DNA from 3 places in the Staphylococcus saprophyticus subsp. saprophyticus ATCC 15305 genome. Region 1 is predicted to be linked to each of the others. Evidence: predicted binding sites of a transcription regulator. Region 1 holds the regulator's gene; each other region holds the start of a gene.
What was found. The regulator CtsR, encoded in region 1, represses protease genes until heat stress. The targets are predictions, from matches to a motif close to ATGGTCAATAAAGGTCAAACA.
Positions count from the first base shown of each region.

Region 2: clpP (ATP-dependent Clp endopeptidase proteolytic subunit ClpP) is a predicted target of CtsR. The motif match lies at 1,547-1,567, and genes of this name have one in related genera.
Region 3: clpB (ATP-dependent chaperone ClpB) is a predicted target of CtsR. The motif match lies at 1,596-1,616, and genes of this name have one in related genera.

Region 1 is NC_007350.1:2,294,567-2,297,859, forward strand. It holds gene SSP_RS11155 (protein arginine kinase) at 1-1,010, opposite strand, end outside; gene SSP_RS11160 (UvrB/UvrC motif-containing protein) at 1,003-1,554, opposite strand; gene SSP_RS11165 (CtsR family transcriptional regulator) at 1,571-2,032, opposite strand; gene SSP_RS11170 (NupC/NupG family nucleoside CNT transporter) at 2,189-3,293, shown strand, end outside.
Region 2 is NC_007350.1:1,987,374-1,990,666, reverse strand. It holds gene SSP_RS13205 (GNAT family N-acetyltransferase) at 1-30, shown strand, start outside; gene SSP_RS09640 (aminoglycoside 6-adenylyltransferase) at 374-1,159, shown strand; tRNA gene SSP_RS09635 (tRNA-Arg) at 1,388-1,459, opposite strand; gene clpP (ATP-dependent Clp endopeptidase proteolytic subunit ClpP) at 1,613-2,197, shown strand; gene SSP_RS09625 (hypothetical protein) at 2,263-2,466, opposite strand; gene SSP_RS09620 (TIGR01777 family oxidoreductase) at 2,490-3,293, opposite strand, start outside.
Region 3 is NC_007350.1:1,875,344-1,878,636, reverse strand. It holds gene SSP_RS09050 (acyltransferase family protein) at 1-1,278, shown strand, start outside; gene clpB (ATP-dependent chaperone ClpB) at 1,666-3,293, shown strand, end outside.

The DNA.
Region 1 (3,293 bases):
TAATTTATATGTTCTCTTAATATATCTGCTCTTTTTTCATTAACAGTTCTATCATCTTCATCATCTAATAAAAATGGTGATTGTATCGCAACCATCAGTTCATTAAACTTGAAGTCTTCTAATTCAATGTATTCTAAATCAATACCCAGTTTGACCTCACTTAATCTTAGTGAAGCTTCCTCCATAGATATCAGTCTACTATATTTTAATATACCTAACGAACGATACACTCTATCTAATGTTTCAGTATAGTTATGTCGGTTTAAGCGTTCACGAATCTGCATTTCTTCATTAATAATTTGTTGAACGACTTCTGATAAACTTTCAATGATGTCTTCTTCAGTTTTTCCTAATGTAAGTTGATTTGAAATTTGATAGATATGACCATAAACATGCGAACCTTCTCCATAAATGCCCCTAATTGTAAAACCGAAACGATTGATTGTTTGTGCAATTCGATTCATTCGTTTCATAATCGTTAGGCCTGGTAAATGCAACATAACACTTGCTCGCATGCCTGTACCAATGTTTGTTGGACAAGTTGTTAAATAGCCTAAAGTTTCATCAAAACTTACATCTAATTCACTGTCTAGTTTATCGTCAATCTCTGAAGCTTTTTCGTATAATGAAGATAAAGATAAATCATTTCCCATCGCTTGAATACGCAAATGGTCTTCTTCATTTACCATAATGCTTAACGATTCATCCTCGTTCAGTAGCACTGCCGATGCAGGTTGTCTGATTAATTCTGGACTAATAAGATGTTTCGCGACAAGTTTATATTTACTTTGCTGATCCATTGCGTCTAATCGTTGGACAGCTAAATCGGGAAGCGCATCTTGTACTTCATTAATAATTCTAAAACCATCTTGTTCAGACAGAAACATGAGTGGGTGCACATGGTTTTCAAGATTTCGTGCTAAACGAATCCTTGATGACATAACGATGGGACTTTCTTCTCTATCTCTCATCCATTCACTCATATATGCACTAATATCATTTTTACTCATCATGTTTCACCTCGCTGTCCTCTTTTAATGCCTTGATTTCATCACGAACAACGGCAGCTTCTTCAAAATTTTGCTCTTCTATCAATTGATTTAGATAAGAAGATTTTTCCTCAATTTGTTTTTTTAAAGCCAATTTTCTATGTGAAGATCTCGGTGTTTTTCCAATGTGCTCAATTTGACCACCTTGTACGCGTCGTACAATATCGACTATGTCATCTTTAAATGTCGCATAGCAGTCTGCACAACCAAATTTACCAACATGTGCAATATCTTTTAATGTCATATGGCAAGTTGGACAGCGTTTCTCTTCTTTAAAAGCAATTTCATCAAAATCGATACCATGTTTAGCAGCTAGATGTTGCAAGATTTGTTTGACTACAAACGCACCTTCGATATCATCTTGGGCTTGGATTTGTTGATTTTGTGTCCAAGGATTACCTCCTTGTGCACACGTGGAACATACCCATTTTTCATTTATACCATCTTGCCCTTTCACTGCCAATTTCACTTCTGCTTCATTCAAATGACAATTTTCGCATAGCACGACGTAACACCTCGCTTTAATAATAATTTATAACATGTAACAATCTTTTAATTATATTTGCTCGAATAATATCTCTAGATAGTATATCCATCTTCAATGTTTCTCTATCTATTACAGCGTATATCATTTTTGCTTCTCGCTCATTAATATATGATTTATCTAACAAACCATCCACAATGTAATATGCCTGTTGCTGTGAAATAGATGGCCCTACTAATTGAAGTAAGTGATTAATGTAACCTGTTTCGTCTTTATTTTCAATTTTAGTGATTCGAATGTAACCACCGCCACCTCTTTTACTTTCAATTTCATAGCCATGTTCATTTGTGAAACGTGTTTTGATTACATAATTAAGCTGAGAAGGCACACAGTCAAAGCGCTGCGCAATATTGGTTCGTCGAATTTCAACAACGTCTTCATTGGTGTCTTCAAATAATTTTTTAATGTATTGTTCTATGATGTCGGACATGTTGTGCATGATTATCACCTCTTTTGACCTTCTTTGACTATATTATATGACCAACTTTGACCTTTTTCAACCAATATGTTTTAAAATTTTTAAATTAAACATGTAAGTGCTATCAATTTTATTGTATTATAGAAGTTAAGAAAATTTAAAAGGGATGAATAACTTATGCATATAATTATCGGTTTAATTGGGATAGTAGTGTTTCTTGCATTAGCGTTTCTATTTAGCTCAGATAGAAAAAACATCCGATGGCAATATATCGGACTATTGTTAGTCATACAACTTGTATTCGCATTTATTTTACTTAAAACGAAATTCGGTATCACAGTCATTGGCGGCATATCAGATGGCTTTAACTATTTATTAGCAAAAGCAGCAGAAGGTGTAAACTTTGTCTTTGGTGGTTTTGAATTTGTAGATCCAAAAAACCCTCCATTCTTCTTTAATGTATTATTACCAATCGTGTTTATTTCTGCATTAATTGGTATTTTACAATATACGAAAATCCTACCATGGATTATTAATGTACTTGGTTTAGCTATTTCTAAAATAAATGGTATGGGTCGTTTAGAATCTTACAATGCTGTTGCGGCAGCCATTTTAGGACAATCTGAAGTGTTTATTTCATTAAAGAAAGAATTAGCTCATATACCTAAACAACGCCTTTATACTTTGACGGCTTCAGCGATGTCTACAGTATCAGCTTCCATTATTGGTGCCTATTTCACCTTAATCGAGCCACGTTACGTTGTTACGGCAGTCGTATTGAACTTATTTGGCGGTTTCATTATCGCTTCTATCATTAATCCTTATAAAGTAGATGCCAAAGAGGATAAACTAATCGTTCAAGAAAGTGAAGCAGGGAAGCAATCTTTCTTCGAAATGTTAGGCGAGTATATTTTAGACGGTTTTAAAGTAGCAGTTATTGTAGGAGCAATGTTAATTGGTTACATAGCAATTATCGCGTTACTTAACGGTCTTGTCAGTGCAATATTCACTGGTATTTCTGGAGGTAGCATTACTTGGGACTTCCAAACACTTATCGGTTTCGTATTTGCACCATTTGCCTTCTTAGTTGGTGTTCCTTGGAACGATGCTGTACAAGCTGGTTCTATTATGGCGACAAAATTATTATCTAACGAGTTCGTTGCCATGCAAAGCTTAAGCCAAGTGAAAGATATGAGTGAACATGCGAAAGGTGTTATTTCAGTCTTCGTCGTTTCATTTGCGAACTTCAGTTCAATCGGTATCATCTCAGGCGCTATCAAAT
Region 2 (3,293 bases), 310 kb from region 1:
AAAAGCGAATATCAGCAATCAAACGTATAGTTATACGTTAATTCACTACTCGATGCAACACAGAGCGAATGTCAGAGAGATAATTAAATAGATTTGGTAATTTTGGTGTAATCTTTTAAGATAGATGCGTGATGTTAATCAAAAATGTTTAACCAAAAGTATGTACTCAAAAATAGGTGTGTAAAAAGTCCACACACAAAAAAGTTTATGTGCTATTACTCAAAAATGAGTATGAGGTTAGGTTTCTCAAAAAAGAGCAACCAATGTACACGGTCAAAAATGACCACTTACTGTTATCCAAAAAAGACTAGCAGGTATTGTTCGAAATTTAAAAAGTTGCTTATAAAAGTATTGTCATTTAGTGAGGTGTCTAATGAGAACAGAAAAAGAAATGTTGAACTTAATTCTTAATATTGCTAAACAAGATAAAAATATAAAAGCAGTATGTATGAATGGGTCTAGGGTTAATGTAAAAATTCAACCCGATATACATCAGGATTTTGATATTGTCTACATTGTTGAAAATTTAGAAGATATAATTGCTGATTTGGAATGGATAAATCAGTTTGGAAATAGAATAATAACACAGTTTCCAGAAGCGCAAGATTTATATCCATCTGAATTAGAAGAACGTTATCCAATATTAATGCTATTTGATGATTACAATCGAATAGACTTAACATTATTATCGAAAAATAAATTATCTGAATATTTGGCAGAAGATAAATTAATAAAAGTACTTCTTGATAAAGATAATTTGTTACCAAAAAACAATAGTGTTAGTGAAGCAAGTTATTGGATAAGTAAGCCATATCAGAAATTGTTTGATGAATGTATAAATGAGTACTATTGGGTTTCTACCTATGTAATGAAAGGTATATGGAGAAATGAGTTGCTTTATTCAATAGATCATTTGAATATATGTAGAAGAATGCTACTTTTAATGCTTGCATGGGATAAAGGTTATAAATTTGATTTTCAAGTTAATTTTGGTAAGAGCTTTAAATACTTGCCTAATTATTTAGGATCTAATAAAAATAGTGAATTGACTTCCACTTATCCTCATTTAAATACTAATGAAATAAAAGAAGCATTATATAAAATGACTGAAATGTTTGAGTATGCTGCAGTAATGGTCAGTAAGAAATGTAAATTATGATACAGAAAACTATGCAGAAGTTAAGAAATATATTGGTTTTAATAATTAAAGTTCGTGCATAATGAGAGAAGTATTTACAAAACAATTGATTTTATAATGGGGACTAAATGGGGGCGCGAAATTCAAAACGCATCAAAACGAATGATACTATAAAATATAAAAATACCGACACCACAAGTGTTTTGACAACTAGTGATATCGGGTGAAAATGAGAAAATAACTTATTAATCCCCTCGAAGGGAATCGAACCCCTATCTTAAGAACCGGAATCTTACGTGTTATCCATTACACTACGAGGGGGTAAAGACGCATTAATATAAGTGTACAAATCTTAACGAAAACGGTCAATAAGAATAATTCAACTTTCATAAAATTTTTGAGCGTTATTTTTTGACCATGTTTGACTTTTAGGTTAAAATAAGTTTATCAGTTAGAAATAAGGAGGCAATATTAATGAATTTAATACCTACAGTAATTGAAACAACAAACCGTGGGGAACGTGCATATGACATTTACTCACGTTTATTAAAAGACCGTATTATAATGTTAGGTTCTCAAATCGATGATAATGTAGCAAACTCTATTGTTTCTCAATTATTATTCTTACAAGCACAAGATGCAGAAAAAGATATCTATCTTTATATCAATTCACCAGGTGGTAGTGTAACTGCTGGTTTCGCTATTTACGATACAATCCAACACATCAAACCAGATGTACAAACAATTTGTATCGGTATGGCTGCATCAATGGGGTCATTCCTACTTGCAGCAGGTGCAAAAGGTAAACGTTTTGCATTACCAAACGCTGAAGTAATGATTCACCAACCATTAGGTGGCGCGCAAGGACAAGCGACTGAAATTGAAATTGCTGCTAATCATATTCTTAAAACACGTGCTAAATTAAACCAAATTTTAGCTGAACGTACTGGTCAATCAATTGAAAAAATTGAGCAAGATACAGATCGTGATAATTTCTTATCAGCTGAAGAAGCTAAAGACTATGGTCTTGTTGACCAAGTTATGGTACCAGAATCATAAGATTTAATTTCATTAAAAAAGCCAAGCTACATAATCAGTAGCTTGGCTTTTCTATTTATCTCACATTATGAATTGTTATTAACTTTAAGTCTACGATAGTTGCGCCAAATTAATTTAATGGCTACAAATGTTACACAGATACCACTTATCACCAATATTGATGATATAAATAGCATAGTTAAATTTTGTTCAAAAGCACAGATACCATTAATTAATAATAACAATCCAGCGATAAATAATAAGGCATGTGTTAAACGATCTGTCTTCATGATTCATTTCGCTTCCTATTCACTTAATGTACTAAATCTTCGAGTGCGATTTTTAAATCAGGATATTTAAATTTGAAATGGGTTGCTTGTAATTTATTAGGTATTACTTTTTGTGTATCGAGCACAACAGTCGACATTTGACCTAAAGCTAACCTAATGGCTAACGATGGGACCCATGTATGATGAGGGCGATGAGAAACGCGTGCAAGTGTATACCCAAACATGTTTTGATGTTCTACAATCGGTGCAGTAAAGTTAAATACACCTCGTGCACTTTCTGTATTGATAGTATGGAGCAAGGCTCTCACTAAATCATCTATATGAATCCAAGAATACCATTGTCTTCCTGAACCTAATTTTCCACCAAGATAAAAGTCATAAGGCAATTTCATCATTGGTAGTGCGCCGCCATCATTAGACAAGACCATTCCAAACCGACCAATAACGACACGCGTACCAAGCGTTTCAAATTGGCGAGCCATTCTTTCCCATTGATATACGACTTCCGATAAAAAATCAAAAGGAAGTGTTTTATATAATTCAGTATACGTACGATATAAGTCTGGTTTATAGTAACCAACAGCACTCGCATTGAATAATACTTCTGGTTTATGTTTACGATTTTGAAATAATTCGAATAAAGCTTGTGTAGCTTGTATACGACTAAGCATAATGGTTTGTTTATAGGATTTAGTCCATCGTTTATTTAAACTAGCACCTGCAAGGTTAATGACGATATCGATATCAGGTATTTCATTTTCCCAATTTGGTTGAGACCAATTGACGTAGGAAATCTTAGGGTGTGATGAAGTCATATCCTGTCTAGT
Region 3 (3,293 bases), 420 kb from region 1:
TCACTGATTTCATTACTTTTAATGGTTTGGATTTCTCAACCACATATGCAACATTCTCGTGTTTATTTTGGAACAGATACAAGGTTACAAACGATGTTGCTCGGTGTTATATTAGCCTTTATTTGGCCGCCATTTAAATTAAAGCAGAACCCTAATCCTAGTCTCAGGTTCATTATTGATAGTATAGGTGCAATAGGGATTTTAATACTCTTATTACTTTTCATTAAAGTCGATGATAATAGTGATTGGATCTATAATGGTGGTTTTTACCTTATTTCCGGTATCACTTTATTTGTTATCATTAGTGTAGTGCATCCATCGGGGTATTTCGCTAAATTAATTGGAAATCCTTTCTTTGTTTATATTGGTAAACGCTCTTATAGTTTATATTTATGGCATTTCCCAGTCATAAGCTTTTTACATTCCTATTATGTTGAAGGCCAAGTCCCATTATATGTATATGCTCTAGACATCTTATTGACTATTTTCTTTGCTGAAATATCATATAGATTCATTGAAACACCGTTTAGAAAACAAGGATTCAAGGCCTTAAGTATTAATAAATATAAAAAGTCCGCATTAATCAGAACTATACTACTAGGCGTGATACTGCTACCAACCATTTTTATTTTTGCGGGGACATTTGATCGTTTAGGAAAAGACCAAATTAATAATAAATCAACGTCATATAATACAGCAGAAATTGATAAGTATATGGTTAGACCCATACCGGTCGACCATGTTAACTTTTTAGGAGATTCAAATTTTAAAAAAGATAAAGATAATGAGGTATATACTGATTTGAGTCCACTGCTTATTGGTGATTCGGTTATGGTTGATATTGGAGAAACTTTTAAAACGCACGTTCCCAATGCAACCATTGATGGTAAAGTCGGACGTAATTTATATGAAGCTATACCATTAACAGATGAAAAATATAAATCTTACAATTATAAGTCTAAGCAAGTGATTTTAGAATTAGGAACGAATGGAGATTTTTCTGAAGCACAGCTGGACGAACTGATAGGCAAATATGGTAAAGCCAATGTGTATTTGATTAACACGCGTGTACCAAAAAGCTATGAAGGTCATGTCAACCAAGTTATGTCAGACGCAGCTAAAAAGCATCATAATGTAACATTGATTGATTGGTATCAACGTTCGAAAGGCCATAGCGAGTACTTTGCACCAGATGGTATTCATTTAGAGCCTTCAGGTGTAAAAGCATTAACAGATGAAATTTTAAAACATATTGCAACGAAATCAACTGCTAAGTAGCAAAATTAAATATGAAATTGAGTCAATTTAATAAATTTAATTAGAGTGTGATTTGCATGAAATAGACTGCTAAAACACAATAAAAGGCATAACCGCTTAATGAACAAGAGGTTATGCCTTTTAATTTATTGAGTGTCATGAATATTCATATCTAAGGGGTGTTTATATATCATGTTTAAAATGAACAAAGTCATTGTTTAGAATATAAAAATTATGGGCAAAACATAGGTATATAAGGCATTACACGCAGCTAAAATAATTTAAAATTTATAGTCATATTGGTTGATAAAAGTGAACAATAGGATTATAATAAAATTAAGGTCAAAGAAAGTCAAAGTCAAACTTACTTTGTTCTTGATCAAAGACTAAATGGTGAGGTGAATCATTTTGGATATTAATCAAATGACCTATGCAGTTCAAGGTGCTTTGCAAAAAGCAATAGAGCTAGCAAAAGATAACGAAAATCAAAATATCGAAATAGAAGCAATATTAAAAGCAGCACTTGAAGAAAGTGAAAGTTTATTTAAAAGTGTATTGGAAAGAGCAAACATAGAGACCGAACTTTTAAATAAGGCTTACGATGAAAAATTGAAAAATTATCCTTCAGTACAAGGGGATAACGTACAATATGGTCAATATATTAGCCAGAAAGCAAATGAATTAATAAATAAAGCTGAAACGTATATGAATACTTATGAAGATGAGTATATTTCTATGGAACATATCATTTTAGCTGCAATGGACATAGATGATACAACAATTAAATTTGTCGATAATAAAAAAGAAGTTATTGTAGAAATCATTAAAAAAATTAGAGGAGGAAATCATGTGACGTCACAAAACCCAGAAGCAAATTATGAAGCTTTAGAAAAATATGGTAGAGATTTAGTTGAAGAAGTCCGTCAAGGTAATATGGATCCTGTCATTGGACGTGATGAAGAAATAAGAAATACTGTGAGAATCTTAAGTAGAAAGACTAAGAATAATCCAGTATTAATCGGTGAACCAGGTGTAGGTAAAACAGCAATTGTTGAAGGCCTTGCACAACGTATTGTGCGTAAAGACGTGCCTGAATCACTTTTAGATAAAACAATATTTGAATTAGATTTAAGTGCGCTTGTTGCAGGTGCAAAATATCGTGGTGAATTCGAAGAACGTTTAAAAGCAGTACTTAAAGAAGTGAAAGACTCAGACGGTAGAATTATATTATTTATAGATGAAATTCACATACTTGTTGGTGCAGGTAAAACAGAAGGCGCGATGGATGCAGGTAATATGCTAAAACCAATGCTTGCACGTGGCGAATTACACTGTATCGGTGCAACAACACTCAATGAATATAGAGAATATATTGAAAAAGACTCTGCATTAGAGCGTCGTTTCCAAAAAGTAAATGTGTCTGAGCCAGATGTAGAAGATACAATTTCCATTTTACGTGGACTGAAAGAACGTTATGAAGTTTATCATGGTGTACGTATTCAAGATAAAGCATTAGTAGCTGCGGCAGAACTATCAGATCGTTATATTACTGATCGCTTCTTACCGGATAAAGCGATTGATCTTGTGGACCAAGCGTGTGCAACGATTCGTACTGAAATGGGTTCAAATCCAACAGAGTTAGACCAAGTTAATCGTCGCGTCATGCAATTAGAAATTGAAGAAAGCGCATTGAAAAACGAATCAGATAACGCGAGTAAACAACGCTTACAAGAATTACAACAAGAATTGTCTAATGAAAAAGAAAAACAAAACGCAATTCAATCACGCGTAGAAGAAGAAAAAGGCAAAATTGCAAAACTACAAGAAAAACGTACTGAATTAGACGAAAGTAGAAAAGCCTTAGAAGATGCAGAAAACAATTATAATTTGGAAAAAGCGGCAGAATTACAACATGGTAAAATTCCTGAATTAGAAAAAGAATTACGCGAGTTAGAAGCTGCATTCCAAAATGAGCAAAATAGTGACAATGAGCGCATTATACGTGAGATTGTATCAGATGAAGAAATTGGTGATAT